DNA from 2 places in the Variovorax cryoconiti genome. Region 2 is predicted to be linked to the other one. Evidence: riboswitches for the same ligand, from Rfam matches in the RefSeq annotation. Region 2 holds a riboswitch; the other holds the start of a gene.
What was found. Region 2 has a riboswitch for cobalamin ahead of ACSFA2_RS15220 (TonB-dependent receptor domain-containing protein). Riboswitches for the same ligand answer to the same signal wherever they lie in the genome.

Region 1: linked by a shared signal. The riboswitch ahead of ACSFA2_RS10655 (TonB-dependent receptor) and the one ahead of ACSFA2_RS15220 (TonB-dependent receptor domain-containing protein) in region 2 are both predicted to bind cobalamin.

The regions. Positions count from the first base shown of each region.
Region 1 is NZ_JBPJZI010000003.1:323,709-333,330, reverse strand. It holds gene ACSFA2_RS10665 (FecCD family ABC transporter permease) at 1-578, opposite strand, end outside; gene ACSFA2_RS10660 (ABC transporter substrate-binding protein) at 575-1,456, opposite strand; gene ACSFA2_RS10655 (TonB-dependent receptor) at 1,459-3,618, opposite strand; cobalamin riboswitch at 3,744-3,998, opposite strand; gene ACSFA2_RS10650 (hypothetical protein) at 4,133-4,639, opposite strand; gene ACSFA2_RS10645 (heavy metal response regulator transcription factor) at 4,764-5,459, shown strand; gene ACSFA2_RS10640 (heavy metal sensor histidine kinase) at 5,456-6,862, shown strand; gene ACSFA2_RS10635 (tautomerase family protein) at 6,895-7,290, opposite strand; gene ACSFA2_RS10630 (class I SAM-dependent methyltransferase) at 7,603-8,208, opposite strand; gene ACSFA2_RS10625 (DUF2946 family protein) at 8,262-8,621, shown strand; gene ACSFA2_RS10620 (TonB-dependent receptor) at 8,758-9,622, shown strand, end outside.
Region 2 is NZ_JBPJZI010000005.1:288,375-297,996, reverse strand. It holds gene ACSFA2_RS15240 (FecCD family ABC transporter permease) at 1-792, opposite strand, end outside; gene ACSFA2_RS15235 (ABC transporter substrate-binding protein) at 789-1,655, opposite strand; gene ACSFA2_RS15230 (bifunctional adenosylcobinamide kinase/adenosylcobinamide-phosphate guanylyltransferase) at 1,652-2,209, opposite strand; gene ACSFA2_RS15225 (cobyrinic acid a,c-diamide synthase CobB) at 2,199-3,563, opposite strand; gene ACSFA2_RS15220 (TonB-dependent receptor domain-containing protein) at 3,548-5,509, opposite strand; cobalamin riboswitch at 5,593-5,832, opposite strand; gene ACSFA2_RS15215 (DUF904 domain-containing protein) at 5,871-6,095, shown strand; gene ACSFA2_RS15210 (cell division protein ZapA) at 6,092-6,430, shown strand; gene ACSFA2_RS15205 (sulfite exporter TauE/SafE family protein) at 6,763-7,578, shown strand; gene ACSFA2_RS15200 (LysR family transcriptional regulator) at 7,606-8,535, opposite strand; gene ACSFA2_RS15195 (RidA family protein) at 8,682-9,086, shown strand; gene ACSFA2_RS15190 (TRAP transporter large permease) at 9,097-9,622, opposite strand, start outside.

The sequences.
Region 1 (9,622 bases), on a different contig from region 2:
CCGGGCCACGACGGCGTCTGGATGCCGCCGAGCACCCAGCTCATGACGACCTGCAGGCTCACCGTTTCATCCGACAGCGCGAGCATCAGGAAGGAGCGCAACGCACCCAGCATCGCCGCGATGGCGACGCCGGCCAGCAGCATGCCGGCCGCGTCGAGCGCGCCCGCGACGCGCGACACGCCGAGCACCAGCGCGGTCGCGCCCCACGCGCCGGCGAAGGCCAGCACCGGCAGCACATACGCCTGCGGCACGCCCAACGGCACCAGCAGCGCGACCGTGGCGCCGAGCGCCGCGCCACCCGAGGCGCCGAGCAGGTAGGGCTCTGCGAGCGGGTTGCGGAACACGCCCTGGAACACCGCGCCCGACAGGCCCAGCAGCGCACCGACCAGCGCCGCCGCGAACACGCGCGGCAGCCGCCACTGCAGCAGCAAGCGGTTGCGCAGGCTGTCGTCACCGGCCAAGGCGCGATAGATGGCGCGCGGCGACGACCACTCGTGGCCCGCGCAGGCGGCGAGCAGCAGCGCGGCCAGCAGCACCGCCACCGCGATCAGCCAGGCGCGCGTGGTGCCGCGGTTCATGGGCTGGCCTTCACGGGGTGCAGCCAGCGCGCGAGGCTTTCGATGCCGTCGATGGTGCGCGGGCCGGGGATGAGGAATTCGCTGCGCGACACGGTGACGGCGCGCTGGTCGCGCACGGCCCGCATGTCGCGCCAGCCGGGCAGCTGGACCAGGTCGTTCAGCGCGGCCTGCGTGCCGGCGAACAGCAGCACGTCGGGGTCCGACGCGAGGATCGCTTCGGGCGAGACCTGCGCGACCGCGCCGCGCCCGGCGATGGCGAAGCGGCCACCGGCCAGGACCATCGCCTCGCCGGTGTAGGTGTCCGACCGCGCGACCAGCAGCATGCCGTTGCCGACGCGGCCCGTGACCATCACGATGCGCGGCGCGGGCCGGCCGGCCACCTGCTGCGCGACACGGTCGAGCCGCGCCTGCAGCGTCTCTGCCAGCGCATCGCCGCGCTCGGGCACGCCGGTGGCGCGGCCGACCAGGCGGATGTTGTCGAGCACCTCGCCGACCGAGCGGCTCAGCAGCACGATCACCGGCACGCCGAGGCGCTCCATCGGGTCGACCAGTTGGTGGGCCGCTTGCCGCGCCGGCGTGACGATGACCAGGTCGGGCCGCTGCGCCACCACCGCATCGACCGAGAAGCCCAGCCGCCCGCCGACCTTCGGCTTGGCCGCGGCCTCCGGCGGGAAGCGCGTGTAGTCCTCGACACCCACGATGCGGTCGATGAGGCCAAGCGAGGTCACCAGCTCGGTGTTCGACGCGAAGATCGTCACCAGCCGCTGCGGCGGCGCGGGCAGCACCACGGTGCGGCCCAGCGCGTCGCGCACGTCGATGGGCGCGGCGTGCGCCAGCGCCGCCACGCACACACCGAGGGCCAGCGCGATTCGCTTCATCGTCAGAACGTGACCTGCATGCCGACCTGCAACTCGCGGCCAGGCATGGAGGTGCCGCATCCGCCGTTCTGGAAGCGCGCATCAGCGATGCACGGCTTCTGGTCGAGCGCGATGAAGATCGGGCTGCGGTTGAGGTTGAAGAGGTTGTTGATGCCCGCGAACACCTTCACGTTGGGTGCGATGCGCCAGTCGCCGCGCAGGTTCCAGGTGGTGAAGGCGCCCTTGCGGTGGATGAAGGTGCTGCGTGGTTCGCCCTGCGGAATGCGCAGTATTTCTTCGGTGTCGTACCACATCGGTCCGCGCAGCAGGGCACCGACCTGCAGGCTCCAGTCGTTCGCCAGCTTGCCGGTGCCGCGGCCGTAGCGCAGGCCCACCGAGGCTTCGTACTTGTACATGCGCTGCACGCGGTCGGTGTCGAGCGCGGTCGCGCCCTTGTCGCGCATGGTGAAGTTGTAGTAGCCGTTGCCGTAGGCGTGCAGGTTGTAGACCCCAGTGCCGAAGTCGAGCGCCTTGGCCAGGTCCACGTCAATGGCCGCCTCGAGCCCGCGCACCAGGATGTCGGCCGCGTTGTTGGCGTAGTCCGAGGTGTTGGTCGTGGGCCCGCGCGACACGGTGATGATGCGGTCGGAGATGGTGTTCTGGAACAGCGCCATGTCCAGGGTCCACACCGGCATCCGGAGCGTGCCGCCGAACTCGATCTGCCGGTTGCTCTCGGGCTTGAGGCCCGGGTTGCCGAAAGTGCGGCCGCCGCCGACCGCGGTGAAGTCGGAGCCGAGCTCGGTCGACGTCGGCGCGCGGAAGCCGGTCGAGATGCCGGTGCGCAGGTTGAGCACGTCGAGCGCGCGCCAGGTCGCGCCGGTCGACCAGGTGGTTTCGCTGTAGTCCTGGCTGCCGCTGCGCTGCAGGGGCAGGTTGGGCGTCGGGTCGAAGCTGGTCGTGCCCCAGGTGCGGCGGGCGCCACCGCGCACCGTCAGCGTGTCGCTGAAGAACTTCTGCGCGTCCTCGAAGTACAGCGCGTTGACATGCTCGGTCTGGTTGTTGTCGTAGGGCGCGACCTGGCCGGTCGGCCCGCCGGGCAGCGCCACGCGAAAGCGCTCGGAGCGCAGGCGGCTGCGTTCCCAGTCGTAGCCCAGCAGCAGGTCGTTGCCCTCACCCACCTGGAAGCGCGGCTGCAGGCGCGTGCCGATGATGTCCAGTTGGCGGTCGTTGTGGTCGCGTGACGTCCCCGGCGTGGCCGCCGTGCCCGTGCGCACCACCGGCGACGCCCACTTGAACTCGTCCTCGTCCTTCACCGAATAGAACTGCGCCATCCAGCCCATGCGGTCGTCCCTCGTGCGGCCTTCGTACGTCACATCGAAGGACGCGTTGGTGCGGTCGTCCTGGCTGATGGTGTTGGCGCCCGACCCGCGGAAGCCCGCGTTGTAGATGCCGTCGGTGTGCAGCTTGAATTCGAGCCGGCTCAGGTCGTCGATCTGCAGGCCGACGCTGCCGGCGAAGCCGCGGCGCTCCCACGACGTGTTCTCCATCGTGCTGCCGCCCTTGCCCGAGCGGTAGTCGTCGCGCTGGCCGCCCGACACGCCGAAGTACCAGTCGATGGTGTCGTTGCCGCCACTGGTCTGCGCGTTGGCGTTGACGCCGCCCCAGGAACCGCCGGAGAGGCCGGCCTGGGTCGGCGGTGCGTTCGCGCCGCTCTTCATGATGATGTTGATCACGCCGCCCATGTTCTGGCTGCCGTAGATCACCGAGGCCGGGCCGCGCACGATCTCGATCCGCTCGACCTCGTTGGCCGACAGCTTCGAGATGTTGGCCGTTCCTGCCCGCCGGCCGTTGACCAGCACCAGCACCTGGCCCTTGTAGTCGCGGCCCTGGCCGTCGCTGGTCGCGCCGCGGATGTTGATGGAGGTCTGTGCGGCGGTCCATTCGCTGAAGAAGCCGACGGCGTTCTCGGCCAGCAGGTCGGTGACTGACCTGGCGGTCGAGCGCTCGATGGCCGCGCGGTCGATGACCTGCGTGGTGGCCGCGATGCGGCTGCGCGCTTCGGCCCGCGCGGTGGCGGTGACGAAGATCTCGGCCATCGCGTCGGCCTCTTGCGCCATGCCGTCGCCGGCAGCCAGCGACAACAAGGCCAGGAGGCCCAGGCGGGCGGGAACGGGGGACAACATGCGCATGCGTGCTCCAAAGCGTCCCGCGACCCCGCGGGACCCATTGCAATTCACCACGGGCGCACGCCGCAGGCCGGCACGGTGCATGTGCACCGACCGGCCCGGAACGACGCACGCCCGCAGCGTCCGAAGCGGTTGCAAAGGCCGGTATCCGGGCTCGCGGAGCGTCTGCGTGCGTGAATGCACCCAGACAGGACTCCTCGCCTTCCCACGTCGCGAAACGCAGTGGCTGGCCTGCCGAAGCAGCCCGTGAGGAGGTCCCAATCCGCTGACCGTTGCGGGGGCAGCGCAGGCCTGGCGCGTGTTGCGACGCGCGTCACCTGCTTCCCGTTTAACCCCGACGCATCCAGCGTTCGGGGCACCTTCGAACCGTGGGCGAGCCGGCCTGCCGCCGACTCGAACCCGCGCGGATTATAGGAACGCGGCCTGCGGCGGGGGACGGCGGGCGTTGCGCCAGCCAGTTCGGTTCAGCGCCAACCGGGACGCACGCGCAGACATGCGCCGGATCGATGCTTCAGCGCTGCGTCGCACCGGGTCGCCCGCGTCGATACAGGGTCCTCGCTTGCCATGCAGAGCCCACGACGAACACGACCAGCCATGTGAGCAACGCCCCTTTCACCAGCGGCGAATCCGGGCCGCTGGCCAGTGGCCGGGACGGTGGCAGACGGCTCAGCGTCTCGTTGATACCGGGCACGAGCAACAGGAAGAAGCTGAAGGACCAACCCAGCGTCGCGAGGTAGGTGCGGGCTCTGCCGAGAAATTGCAGTTTCGGCACCGACCATGCGCCGGCCATGGCCAGCAGCGCCAGGATGCCCAGCGCATGCCCTGCATTGAACCTGCCGGTGCTCGACAGACCGAACGCCGTCAGCACCGACAGCACCATGCCGATCCCGTAGACGCGACCGGAACGGGTGCCCGGCTCGATGGCGCCGAAACGGGCCAGGCTGTAGAGACCTGCGCCGAGCGGCAGGAGACTGATCGCCGTATGGGCGATACCGAGGGAGGAAAGCGGGTGAGGCATAGGAAGCGATATCTCATCGTGGGGATGGCGAGACTGTAGGAATTCCGGCAGCGACCGGGGGTGACAGGTGAATGACAAAACCGTCATCCGGCCAGTACGTTTCCGGGGTGGAGAATCCATCGGCATGAAGATCCTGATCATCGAGGACGACCCCAGGACAGGCGACTACCTGAAGAAGGGCCTGCGCGAAAGCGGCTACACCGTCGACCTGTCGCGCACGGGCACCGACGGCCTGGAGATGGCGTTGACCCACGTCTACGACCTGGTCGTTCTCGACGTCAACCTGCCCGGCATCGACGGCTGGAAGATCATGTCGGCGCTGCGTGAGAAAGACGATCTGCGCGTGCTGTTTCTGACCGCGCGCGACCAGTTGAGCGACCGCATCCGTGGGCTCGAACTCGGCGCGGACGATTACCTCGTCAAGCCGTTCTCCTTCACCGAGCTGGTGCTGCGGATCCGCACCCTGCTGCGCCGCGGGCCCGTGCGCGAAGCCGATGCCTACGAGATCGGCGACCTCAAGCTCGATGTACTCAGACGCAAGGTCACACGCCAGGGCGAGGAGATCTCGCTGACGAACAAGGAGTTCCTGCTGCTGCACCTGCTGATCAAGCGGCAGGGCGAGGCGTTGTCGCGCACCTTGATCGCCTCGGAGGTCTGGAACATGAATTTCGACAGCGATACCAATGTCGTCGACGTCGCCGTCAAGCGTCTGCGCGCCAAGGTGGATCGCCCGTTCGCGACGCCTTTGATTCACACCGTGCGCAACGTCGGCTACGCCTTCGGAGACCCGCCGGGCGACATGGTCGGGAGCGATCATTGACCGCGGCGTGGCGCCCGCGTTCGCTCGCGGTCCGCGTGACCTTGCTGTGCGGGCTGATCGCCGTGGCGATCACCGGCATGCTGGGGGCCAACTACTTCTTCGCCGTACGCACCGCCGTCCTGACCCATGCCGACGAGCAGCTGATCGCACGCACCGAGCACTTTCGACGCCTGGTCGGCGATGCCCGCACGGCCAGCGAACTGCGCGACCAGTCCCTGCTGCTCGTGGCCATTCTCGGCAATGCAGGCGACGTCCTCGTCGTCCGTCACCCGGGCGAGGCGCTGCCTTGGGTGGACGTCAATCCCGAGCGTCTGCCGCTTCCAGGCTGTGCGCCGCCGGTCGCCTTCGATCGGCCGATCGGTCGGCAGGATGTGTGCGATGCCCGAATGCCCAGCCTGCCGCGCGGACGCTGGATCACCGCCTTGGCACGATCCGGGCACGACGGCGCCATGGTCGAGATCACGACGGGCCATCCACTGGCCAGCGAGGCGCAGATGATCGGTCGCGCCCGCAATCAGGTGCTGTTCAGCACCGTCCTTGCCGTGCTGGCCTCCTTGCTGCTGGTCTATCTGGTGCTGCGCCGGGGCTTGCGATCGCTGCATCGGGTGGCCGCGCAAGCCTCCTTGATCGCACCGGTCAACCTGGCGATTCGGCTGCCGGAGCACGACGCGCCGCTCGAGCTGCAGCAGATGGTGGCGGCCTTCAACGCCATGCTCGATCGCATCACCGTCGGCTACGATCGACTCTCGCAGTCCTCGGCGGACCTCGCGCACGAAATCCGCACGCCGGTGGGCGCCTTGATCGGACAGACGCAGGTCGCTCTCAGCCGCACGCGCAGTGCCGACGACTACCAACAGGTGCTCGAATCGAATCTGCAGGAGTTGAACCGGCTCAGCCTGACCGTCGACACCATCCTGTTCCTGGCCCAGGCCGACCACGCCACACTCCAGATCGAGCGCGAGACGCTGGAGATGGACGACGAGTTGCGGCGGATCGCCGAATACTTCGAAGGCCCTGCGGACGAGGCGGGCCTGCGGTTCGACGTGCAGGCCAGCGGGACGGCGTGGGTCAATGCCCCGCTGTGTCGACGTGCCCTCCACAACCTCGTGGCCAATGCGGTTCGCTACAGCACGCCAGGCACCGTCGTGCGCTTGAGCGGCTATCACGGCGACGGGTTCTCGACCATGGCGGTCGAGAATGAAGGCATGCCCATTCCGCCCGCGCAGATGGAGCGGCTGTTCGACCGCTTCTACCGTGCCGATGCGGTGCACGCCCGCCCTGCCGAATCGAGCGGCCTGGGGTTGGCGATCGTGAAGGCCATCATGGACTTGCACGGGGGCGAAGTCACGGCATCGAGTTCCGCGACGGGCGCCATCCGGTTCGAGCTACGTTTTCATCATTGAGACGAAGAACGACCGAGGGGCCTGGTCCCGCTTCAGCCCTCGTCCGGCGTCCAATCGGGGCTGTAGCCGCCCAGTGCCGGGTGGTACATCTCATCGCCGTCGTGTTGGGTGAACTCCACGTTGAGACGGTCCTCGCGCAGCCCCAGTATCTCGACACAGTGCGCGCACAGGGCCTGTGCCACTGCCATGCGGAGCTCGGCAGAGCGGCCCTTGCGGATGTCCAGCATCATCACCGAGACCGCCGTTGGCGCTTCGCCTTCTGCCGTAATGCGCCAGAGGCCCCCGTCGCCCAACTCGCGCACGGCCACACTGATTCGTCGGATGTCGACAGACATCATCCGTGCGTACGTCTCGCTCATCGACGCTGCAAGCCGGCGCTTGTCTGCAGCAGGATAGTGTCCGTTCAAGTCGAGCTGAAGGTATGGCATCGAAACCCTTCCGAGATGGGGCGTGCATCGCATCGCAAAAAGCGCGTTGCGCCTGCTACCGCTTTTCTTTCACGAAGCCGGCCGCATTCTCATCGGCACCCGGGGTTCCTTCGTCGGAGTGCGGGTTGGCCTGACCCGCATCGGTGGGAAATTCTGGCTCGACCGGCAGCTGCGCCGGGTCGTCTTCATGGGGAACTTTGGAATTTGGCATAGGGATCCTTTCGGACACCTTAGCGCGTCCTCAAGCGAAGGCGTGTAGGCGTGTCGGCTACGCACGAAACTAAAAAGGTCCGGCGGCAGTCCGCAGCCAACTCACTCCCCCGTGCCTTCCAACGCGAAGAGCGGCACATCCGCTCGCCGGCTGAGCCACATGCCGCCGCCCAAGGCCTGGAACTTTCTCGACAAGCCGCGCCGATACAGATCGGCGCGGTGGCGAAACAGGAGCGGGTCGGTCAGGTCCTCGTCGACGATGTCGTTCTCGTAGTCCTCGAGCGTCACCGCTTCGAGATAGAGCGCGCCGCGGCTCAGCATTCCGAGGTTGCGCAGGGCCTGCTTCAGGTCGACGGGATTCAGGTAGGCCAGCACGCCCTGACAGATGACGAAGTCGAAGGGTTCCGGGGCACGGTAGTCCACCACCGAGCCGCGCTCCCAGCCGTAGCGACCGCACAGGTACTCGCTGACCTCGACGCCGTGATAGCTCGCCTGCGGGAAGTGCCGGGCGACGATGTCGCGCCAGAGGCCCACGCCACAGCCGACGTCGAGCACGCGCCGGACAGGAACACGCAGGTACTTCAGGTAGGCGCTCACGAAGGCACCGAGCCGCTCGACGTGCTGCGGGTCGGCCACCTTTGTCTTCTTGTCGAAGTAGTAGCGCGCGTAGTACGCCTCGTCAAAGGTGGCAGCGTCGACAGATTCCATGGGTGGATCCTACTTGGACGCGCCGCCGCGCGTCGCATCGCATAATCGCCGCCATGCCCACCCTTCGACGCCTCGCCATCCTGCACCGCTGCGTGCTGGCATGGTTTCTGTTGTCGATCGGGGTCGCGGTGGCGGGCCCGATGGTGAACCCGCAGGCGATGGAGCTGGTGTGCTCGGCCGTCGGTACCGTCAAGCTGGTCATCCAGACCGACGACGGTGCGCAGGAAGTGTCGAGCCTCGGCATGCACTGCCCGCTGTGCCTGGCCACCGGGGCACCGCCGCCTCCGGCCGTGCCGCTCACGGTCGCCACGCCCGAACCCCTGGGTCGGGCCCTGCAGTCCATACCGGCGGCGCGCCTCGCGGCCGCCACCGCCGCACCCCTGCCCGCGCGCGGGCCACCACAGCTCACCTGACGATCGATTTTTCGTAGCGTGCGGCGTCCGTCATCGAGGGGCGCCGTGCGTCGTATCGATGGGACGTGACGGCATCCAGCGCCGTCGTCCCGAGGCACGCGCCTTTGGCGCAGATGCTTTCCTTCGTGAGTTCTTCATGTTTTCTTTCCTGCTTTTGCGATCAGGCGCACGCCATGCGCTGCACGTTTCCGTTTCGTTCCGTCGCGCCCTGCCACGCACAGCGCTGGCCTCGGCTTCGCTCCTGGCCACGGTCTCCGTGTGGGCAGAGGCGCCGACGGCGTCCTTGCCGCAGGTCGACGTGACCGACAGCGCGGCGGCTTCCAACGGCCGGTTGAACCTCGACACGCCCACCGAAACCGGCAGCCGCCTCGGCCTGACGGTGCGCGAGACGCCGGCATCGGTCACGGTCGTGAACCGCGCGACCATCGACGCGCGCGGTGCGCAGGACACGCAGGAGATCCTGCGCGCCGTGCCTGGCATCACTGCGCACAACGCACCCGGCGCCATCGGCGTGAACTACCGGGGCTTCGGCAGCGGCTCGCTCAGCCAGATGTTCAACGGCATCAATGTCCAGTACTCGATCGCGGCACGCCCGGTGGACAGCTGGATCTACGACCGGGTCGAAGTCATCGGCGGCCCGTCGAGCTTCCTGTTCGGCGCAGGTGCGGTCGGCGGATCGATCAACTACATCAGCAAGCTCGCCGAGCGCCACGACTTCTCCGAAGTGCAGGTGCGCGCCGGCACGCAGGGCCTCAAGGAAGGCTCATTCGGCCTGAACCGCCGCATCGCCGGTGACGGCGGGGCCGGGAGCCATTACCTGCGGCTCGACGTGAACCATCGCGACGCCGACAGCCGGACCGACGGCACCGGCACCCGGTCGACGCAGCTGGCCACCTCGCTCCTGTCGGACTTGGGCGGCGGCTTCACCCACACGCTGGCCTACGAGTATCAGAAGGAGCAGGTCGACCGGCCCTACTGGGGCACACCGGTGCTCAACCCCG
Region 2 (9,622 bases):
CGCGGCCAGGCCGACGAAGGCGATGAGGCCGGTCTGCGCCACGGCCGCGCCCGTGGCCAGCGCCAGCACCGCCACCAGCGCGGCGCGCATCGCGCCCAGCGGCAGGCCGAGGCTCGCCGCAGTCGATTCGCCCAGCGCCAGGCCGTCGAGCACCGGCGCCAGCGCCCAACCCAGCAGCAGGCAACCGGTGCCGAAGATCGCCATCAGTGCACAGGCGCTCCAGCCGACCAGGCCGGTGCTGCCCAGCATGAAGCCGGTGAGCGCGACCAGGATGTCGGCCGACTGAATGGTGATCAGGTCTTTCACCGCGCCCAGCACCACGCCGACGATCACGCCGGCCAGCAAGAGGCGCAGCGTCTGCTGCACCCCGCGTGCGAGCGCCAGCGTGAGCAGCACGGCCACCACGGCGCCCACGAAGGCGGCGCCGGTCAGGCCCAGCCGCACCACCCACTGCGTGGTGCTCGGCGAGGCGCCGAAGAGCAGCAGCGCCACGGCGACGCCGAGCGCTGCGCCCGAGGCGCTGCCCAGCAGGTACGGGTCGGCCAGCGGGTTGCGGAACAGCCCCTGCGCCACCGCGCCTGCCAGCCCGAGCAGCCCGCCAGCCAGCCAGGCGCCGAGGGTGCGCGGCAGGCGGATGTCCCAGACGATCTGCAGCGCGATGGGGTCGTGGCGCGCCGCCAGCACGCTCTGGAAACCGGTGCTGCCGATGCCCAGGCCGAACAGCAGCGCACCGGCCGACAGCAGCAGCAAGGCGAGGGCCAGGAGCGGCGCACGACGTCGTTGCAGCTTCATGGCGCCTTGTCGGCGAGGCACTTCGCCATGAGCCGTGCGGCCTCGCCCATGCGCGGGCCGGGCCGCACCAGCACGTCGGACTCAGCGGCGGTGAAGCGGCAGACGCGCCCTTCGCGCACCGCGCGGATGCCGGCCCAGCCCGGCCGCTGCTCCAGCCCGGCGGCGCTGCGCTCGCCCACCATGATCACATCGGGATTGGCGCGCACCACGTATTCCGGGTTGATCTTGGGGAAGGGCCCGAGCGACGCCGGCACGATGTTGCGCACGCCCAGGCGGGTCATCGTCTCGCCGATGAAGGAACTCTCGCCGGCCGCATAGGGGCCGCTGTTCACCTCGAAATAGACGCGCATCGCCCGCGCCGAGGGCGGCACCGACTGCGCCGCGGCCGACACGCTGGCGTCGATCACCCGCCAGACGCGCGGCGCCTCGTGCGTACCCAGCACCTCGTCGAGCTTGGCGAGCACACGCTGCACGTCGGCATGGTTCTTGGGCTCGAGCACCAGCACCTTCAGGCCGAGGGCTTCGAGCCGCTGCGTGACGCGCGACGATTTCGCGAGCAGCACCGCGTCGGGCCGGAGCGCGACGATAGCCTCCACGTTCGGGTCGAGCCCGCCGCCGACCTGCGGCAGCGCACGCACCGGCGCGGGCGAGTTCGAATAGCGGTCCACGCCGACCAGCCGTGCGCAGGCGCCCATCTCGCAGACGCCTTCGGTCAACGAGGGCAGCAATGTGACGATGCGCTGCGGCGGCTGCGGCAGGTCGACCACGACACCGCGCTCGTCGGTCACCTGGACCGCATGGGCTGCGGCGCAGAAGGCCATCCATGCGCCGCAGGCAAGCAAGGCGCGCAAGAACGACGTCATGCAGGTTCCTTCAAGGTCAGCGGCAGGCCGGCCGCCATCAGCGTGACGCGGTCGCAGGCCGCGGCCACGGCCTGGTTGAGCCGGCCCAGCGCATCGACGAAGGCACGCACCTCGCGGCCCAGCGGGATCACCCCCAGGCCGATCTCGTTGCCGACCAGCACGATGGGGCCCCGCGCGTCGCGCAATGCGGCGACCAGCGACGCCGCCGCATCGCCGGCATCGGCGGGCGCGCCGTGCAGCGGCATCGTCAGGTTCGTGAGCCACAGCGTGAGGCAATCGACCACCACCAGCGTGCCGGGCGCGGACAGCGCCGCGATCGTGCCCGGCAACGCCAGCGGCTCCTCGACCGTACGCAGGCCGGGCACGCGCACCGCGCGGTCGGCCCGGTGGCGCGCGATGCGCTCGTGCATCTCGGCATCGTGCGGCTGCGCGGTGGCGATCAGGACGGCGTCGCGTGCGGCGTCGGCCGCGAGCCAGGCGGCGGCCGCCATCTCGGCACGGCGCGACTTGCCGCTCCGCTGGCCGCCGAGGATCAGTTCGCGTTCAAAGCGCATGCGCACCTTCCAGGGGTTCGGGAAGAAAGAGCCGCGCCGCGGCCTCGGGGTTCGACGGGAACCAGGCGTGAAAGTAGCTCGCGCGTAGAGCGCCCTGTTCATAGACCGCCTCGCCGATGCCCACCGCCTGCACGGCGCCCGGCTTGGCGGTGCGCAGCGCGACAGGGTACGGCGTCTCGCAGGACGAATAGTGGAAGGTGTGGCCGCGCAAGGACAGCGCACCGATGTCCAGCTGCTGCGGCCCCAGGCCGGACAGGCGCTTTTGCATCGTCACGCGGCCCGGCAACAGGCCCCACATCCGATGCGCCGTGCCATCCGCCGTGACCAGCGTGTCGAACAGCGACATCATGCCGCCGCACTCGGCCCACAGCGCCTTGCCGACCGCGACATGGGCCGCCAGCGCGTCGCGCACGGCAGTGCAGCGCGACAGCGCCTCGGCATGCAGCTCGGGGTAGCCGCCCGGCAGCCAGACCGCGTCGCAGTCCGGCAGCGCGTCACCCGCCAGCGGCGAGAAGAAAACGACGCGCGCCCCCAGCGCGGCCAGCTGGTCGAGGTTGGCCGGGTAGATGAAGGAGAAGGCGGCATCGCGGGCGACGGCGATGGTGCGGCCGGCGAGCCACCGCGGCGTCGGTGCGTCGGCCGGCGATGGCGAATCATCGACATGCAACTGCGGCAGCGCGTCGAGCGGGCGCTGGCCCAGCGGCGTCGCGGCCAGCGCGTCGGCAGCAGCGTCGAGCCGCGCCATTGCATCGCCGAGCTCCGTGGCGCCAACCAGGCCCAGGTGGCGTTCGGGCAGGCTGAAGGCTTCGCCCTTGGGCAGGCCGCCGAGCCATTGCGCCGGATCGCGCAGCGCATCTTCCAGCATGCCGGCATGGCGCTCGCTGGCCACGCGGTTGGCCAGAACGCCGGCCCAGGGCAGGCCCGGGCGGAAGTTCTGCAGGCCGAAGGCCAGCGCCCCGAAGGTGCCGGCCATGGCGCGCGCATCGATCACGGCCACGACCGCGAGGCCGAAGCGCTCGGCCAGGTCGGCCGCGCTCGGCGTGCCATCGAACAGGCCCATCACGCCTTCGACGATCACCAGGTCGCAGGTTGCCGCGGCCTCGTGCAGCCGCGCGCGGCAGTCGGCTTCGCCGGTCATCCAGAGGTCCAGCGAATGCACTGGCGCGCCGGTGGCGAGCGCCAGCCAGTGCGGGTCGAGGAAGTCCGGCCCGCACTTGAAGGCGCGCACGCGCCGGCCCTGCCGTGCGTGCAGGCGCGCGAGCGCGGCCGCCACCGTGGTCTTGCCCTGGCCGGACGCCGGGGCTGCCACGAGGATGGCCGCGCAGCTGGCGCGTGGCGTTACAGCGGCGACCACTTCAGCCCGAGGTAGGCGGTGCGGCCGCCGGTGGCGTAGATGCGGGCCAGCGCATAGTCCTTGTCGCCCGCGTTGTCCAGGCGCGCGATCAGCGTCAGCGACGGCGTGAGCCGGGTGCTCGCCACCAGATTGAGCAGCGTGTAGCCGCCGAGCCGGCGGGTGTTGGCGGCATCGTCGTAGCGCATGCTCGACGTCTGCACCTCGGCGCCCAGCGTCCAGCCGGCGACGGCCCAGTCGGCGCCCAGCGTGCCGTGCCGGCGGGCGCGGCGGGCCAGCTGCTTGTCGGTCACGAGATCGCGTGGATCCTGGAAGTCGGCGGAGGCGCGCAGCGTGACATCACCGATGCGGTGGCCCGCGCTCAGCGTGAGGCCTTGGTACTCGGCACGTGCCGTGTTGGCGTAGCAGCCACCGAAGGTCGACCCCACGGCGGCGGAGCACGCGAACGAACTGCCATCAAAGGAGATCAGGTTGCTCACGCGGTTGCGGTACACGACGACGCCCGCGTTGCTCGTACCTTCGCTCCAGCGCAGGCCCAGTTCGACGTTGCGGCCTTCTTCAGGCTTGAGGCTCGCGACACCGTATTGACTGAAGCGCTGGTACAGCGTCGGCGCGCGGAAGGCGGTCCCGGCCGAAGCCGTCGCACGCCACTGCGGCGTGATCGCGAAGCCGTAGGCGGCGCTGCCGGTGGTCTTGCCGCCGAACTCGCTGTCGTCGTCGTGCCGCGCCTGCAGCTGCAGCGAATGGGGGCCCTGCACGAAGCCGTAGCCGAGCGACAGCGCGTTCTGCGACCGGTCGCGCGCGAGCAGCGCAGGCGCGTTCGTCAGCGCGTCCTCACGCCGTTCGAGCGTGGCATTGAAGCGGTGCGCCCCGAACTTGACATCGTTCTGGAACAGATAGCCGCGGGTCTCGGTCTCGGTGCGATAGAACGAGGGATCGGTCTGGTAGGTGGTCTTGCCGTCGGTCACCTGCAGGCGGGTGCTGTAGATCTCGTTCCACTTGGCCGTCCAGGCCAGGCCGGCGGTGCGCAGGGTGTTGGTGCCGGTGTCGTCGGCGAACACGGCGGGCGGCCGGGCGCCCGTGCGGGACGCGTCGTATTGCGCCTCGGTGTCGCTGTACAGGAAGGTGCCTTCGAGCCGGTGCGCCGGGTTGATCTGGAAGCCCAGTCGCGCATTGGCCGCCGTGTTGCGGTAGCCGTCGCGGTCGGGGCTGGTCCAGCCGTCGGCGCCGTACTGCGCGGTCCGCACCGGGTTGCGCTTGTCGAGCGGCTGGATGTTGTAGCCGTCGCTCTCCTCGTGGGACACGCCCAGCGCGTAGTCGAAGGCACCGCCCTCGCCGGCCGAGCCGCTCAGTCCGGCTTCGGTCTTGCGCAGGTTGTGGCTGCCGATGCCCACGCCGACGAAAGGCCTCGCCGGGCCTTCGCCGCGCCTGGTGAAGAGCTGGATCACGCCACCGATGGCGTCCGAACCGTACACCGCGGCGGCCGGGCCGCGCAGCACTTCGATGCGGTCGATCTGTCCGAGCGGGATGCCTTCCCAGGCGGCGCCGCCGGTCGACTGCGAATCGATGCGCACGCCGTCGATATAGACCGCGGTGAAGCGCGACTCGGCGCCGCGGATGAAGACGCTGGTCGCATTGCCGATGCCGCCGCTGCGGCCGATCTCGATGCCCGGCAGGCGCGCGAGCACATCGGCCACGCCGGTGGCGCCGCTGCGTTCGATGGTGTCGCGGTCGACGATGGACACGTCGGCCACCAGGTCCGACAGCGGTTGCTCGACGCGCGTGGCGGTGACCACGGTTTCGCGCAGGGCGGGCGCAGCGGACGGACTCTGCGCCAGCGCGCAGATCGGAAAGGCCGCGGCGACGGCCCAGGGCAACGTGGCCCGGCCGACGCGCGCGCGCGAACGCACAGGCAGGAAAGCGCCCGCGGAAGAAAAGCGATGAATCATGGGAACGAACTCGAAAACAAAACCCTGTCCGGCTTCCCCGCCGGACGTGTGGGCGTCACGACCGCGTGCACGCCAGGGGCGCACGCACGGTCTCCTCGTTGGCCGGTATCCGGGCTGACAGAGCGACCTTCATCGCCTTCCCAGGCACCTGTTTCAGGGCGCCCAGTGGCTGATGATGAAAGCGGAAGCGGTGAGGGTTCCGTCTGTTTGACCGTTGCGGGGGCAGCGCAGGCTGACCTCGGCCCGAAGGGCTCTGGCTCCTGCTTCCCGTTGAACTGCACCGCGTGAACCGCGGGGCGAGCACCAACGCACGGGATTCTAAGGGCGGCTGCTGGCCGCCAGGCCCCTACAATCTCCAGCCATGTCCGCACCGAGCCCCCTCGATCAGATCGCAGAGCGTGTCGAACGTTTGCTCGTGCGCCATGAAGAAATCCGGCGCACCAACGCGCTGCTGCTGGCACAGGTCGAAGCACTCACGCGCGAACGCGACGCGCTGAAGTCGCGCCTCGCGGCGGCCCGCACCCGCATCGACGCCGTGCTCGAACGGCTGCCGATCGAACCGTCAGAGGATTCCAGCGCCTCATGAAACAGATCGAAGTCCAGATCATGGGCCAGAGCTACCTGCTCGGCTGCCCCGAAGGCGGCGAAGCGCAGTTGCGCGAAGCCGTCGAACGCGTCGACGTGGCCATGTGCAAGATCCGCGACGCCAACAAGGTGAAGGCACGCGACCGCATCGCGGTGCTGGCCGCACTCAACCTGGCCTTCGACCTGGGCCAGCAACCCGCCGCCGCGCCTTCCCCGGCTGCTCCGGTCGAGCCGGCACCGGCGGCGCTGAATGGCACGGCACCCGACTACGCACGCGCGGCCCAACTGATCCAGCGTCTGGATCACGCGCTCGCGGGCGACGGCCTGCTTCTCTGACGCGCCGACGCGTTGTTGTCAACGCGAATTCGGCAGATCGCGTGGCCCATTGGCCTACACGTCCGACGCGATGCATGCGTAAAATCGGAGGGGTCTGCAGTGCGTGTCGGGCTTAATATTTCCTTGTTCCAATGCTCTCCGGAGCCGGGCTTGGTACATCGCTAGACGGGCGTGATCATCTCGCGTCAGATGAACCCGAAGTCTTGCTGCCCTCGCCCACCTGAACCCTGGTTCAGGATGCGGGTCCGGCACACCCCACTGCAGACACCTTTTCAGCCCGCGACGGTCCCTCATCGGGGCCGTCGTTTTTTCTGACGGAAGTTGTCTCTCGCATGTCGCTCGAACCGATGCTCATCCTCGAACTCGCCGTGCTGGGCATCGGCACCGGCTTCCTGGCAGGCCTGCTGGGCATCGGCGGCGGCATGCTGATGGTGCCCTTCATCACGATCATCCTGGGTCACCGCGGCGTGCCCGCCGACCTGGCCGTGAAGATGGCGATCGCGACCTCGATGGCCACCATCATCTTCACCTCGATCTCGAGCGTGCGCGCCCACCACAAGCGCGGCGCGGTGCGATGGGACATCGTCAAGCGGCTGTCGCCCGGCATCGTGATCGGCAGCCTGATCGGCAGCCTCGGCGTCTTCGCGCTGCTCAAGGGCACGGCGCTGGCCATCTTCTTCGCGCTCTTCGTCGGCTTCTCGGCCACGCAGATGTTCCTCGACAAGAAACCCAAGCCGACGCGCCAGATGCCCGGCACCGCGGGGCAGCTCGGCGCAGGCGGCGTGATCGGCTTCATCTCGGGCCTGGTCGGCGCGGGCGGCGGTTTCATCAGCGTGCCCTTCATGACCTGGTGCAACGTCGCCATCCACAACGCGGTCGCCACCAGCGCGGCGCTGGGCTTCCCGATCGCGGTCGCCAACGTGGCCGGCTACATCGTGAGCGGCCACAACGTGCAGGGCCTGCCGGCCGGCGCCTTCGGCTACATCTGGCTGCCGGCGCTGGTCGTGATCGCGGCCTGCAGCGTCTTCACGGCGCCACTGGGCGCCAAGGCGGCGCACAGCCTGCCGGTGAAAAAGCTCAAGCGGGTGTTCGCAAGCATCCTCTACGTGCTGGCGGCGTACATGCTCTGGAAGGGCCTGCAGGGCTGATGCCGCAAAGGCCGCCGCGACGTGCGGTCACGCGTCGCGGCCGGCCGAGACGGGTGCATGCTGGGCCATCAGTTCGATCACCCAGTCGATGAACACGCGGAGTTTGGCGCTGACACGCCGGTTCGGCGGAAACGCCACGAACATCGGCATCGGATCCATCCGCCACTCCTCGAACAGCGCGACCAGCTCGCCGCGTGCCACATGCGCCTTGGCCATGTACTCCGGCAGCCAGAGAATCCCCAACCCCGCCAGGCCGGCCTCCAGATAGGCGTTGCCGTCGTCGAAGGAGAAGGCGCAGTGCCCCTGCACCTCGACGCGCTCGTCGCCGCGCCGCATGGCGTAGGGGAAGGTCTTGCCCGTGCGCGACCACACGTAGCCGACGATGCGGTGCCCGGCACCGTCGTCCAGCACCCGCGGGTGCGAGGGCGTGCCGGCGCTGGCCAGGTAGCCCGGTGCGGCATAAACCCCGAGCGCCAGGTCGCTTACATGGCGGGCCATGAGCGACGGGTCGGTGATCACGCCGCCGCGCACCACGCAGTCCACGTTCTCGCCGATCAGGTCCACCATGCGGTCGCTCACGCCCATGTCGAGCTGGATCTCCGGGTAGCGCGCGTGAAAGGCCGGCAATGCGGGCACCAGGATCATGCGGGCCAGCGGGCTGGGCACGTCCACGCGCAGCCGCCCGCGCGGTGAGGCCGAGGCGCTCGACAGGCTGGTCTCGGCATCGTCCATGTCGGCCAGCAGGCGCACGACGCGCTCGTAATATGCCGCGCCATCGGCGGTGACGTTGACCTTGCGCGTGGTCCGGTTGAGCAGCTTGACGCGCAGTCGCGCTTCCAGCTGCTGCACCAGCTGCGTCACGCTGGTCTTGCTCATGTGCAAGGTCTCGGCCGCCTTGGTGAAGCTGCGCGTTTCCACCACGCGAGCGAAAGCGTGCATCGCATCGAAACGGTCCATCAAGGCTCCAGAGGCATTCGACGATTGTTCGGGATCGACAAACAGTGATTGTTGATGCTGCCTGTTTATCCGGGAAGCACGCGTCTCTAAAGTCCCTGCATCAGCAACCCCGGGGCGCGATGTCGCCCGCAAAGAGAAAGCATTCCATGACACAACGCGATGTCGTTTTTCCAGCGGGGCGCCAGGCCCTCTATGAAAAGAACCGCTATTCGCCGGCGGTCCGGTCCAACGGATTTCTCTTCGTGTCGGGACAGGTCGGCAGCCGCCCCGACGGCTCGCCCGAACCCGGGCTCGAAGCCCAGGTGCGGCTCGCCTTCGAGAACCTGAATGCCATCCTGAAGGCGGCCGGTTGCACCTTCGACGACGTGGTCGACGTCACCCTGTTCGTGGTCGATCCCGAATCGAATTTCGAGACCATCTGGAAGGTGGTGCCCGAGTACTGGGGCAGCGCGCCGCACCCGACGCTGACCGGCATCGGCGTGACCTGGCTCTACGGCTTCCAGTTCGAGATCAAGGTGATCGCGAAGCTGCCGGAAGCGCGCCCGCAGTGATCGGCACGGGTCAGCCGTGGAAGAACTTGGCCGGCCCCGTCACCAGCCACGGAAAGATCACCATCAGGAACATGACCGCGAACTCCGCGATCATGAACGGCACCACGCCGCGGGTGACGTCGTCCATCTTCATGCGCCCCACCCCCGCCACCACGTTGAGCACCGTGCCGACCGGCGGCGTGATCAGGCCGATCGAGTTGTTGATGATGAACATGACGCCGAAGTAGACCGGGTCGATGCCGGCCGCCTTGACCACCGGCATCAGCACCGGCGTGAGGATCAGGATGGTCGGCGTCATGTCCATCGCGGTGCCGACGATCATCACCAGCACCATGATCGCGACCATCAGCAGGATCTTGTTGTCCATGAAGGGCTGCAGCAGACCGATCACCTTCGACGGCAGGTCGGCCACCGTGATGAGCCACGCGCTCACCATGGCCGCGGCGATCAGGAACATCACGATGGCGCTGGTTTTCGCAGCGCTGACGAACACCGGGTAGAGCGTGCGCCACGACAGCTCCCGGTAGATGACCGTC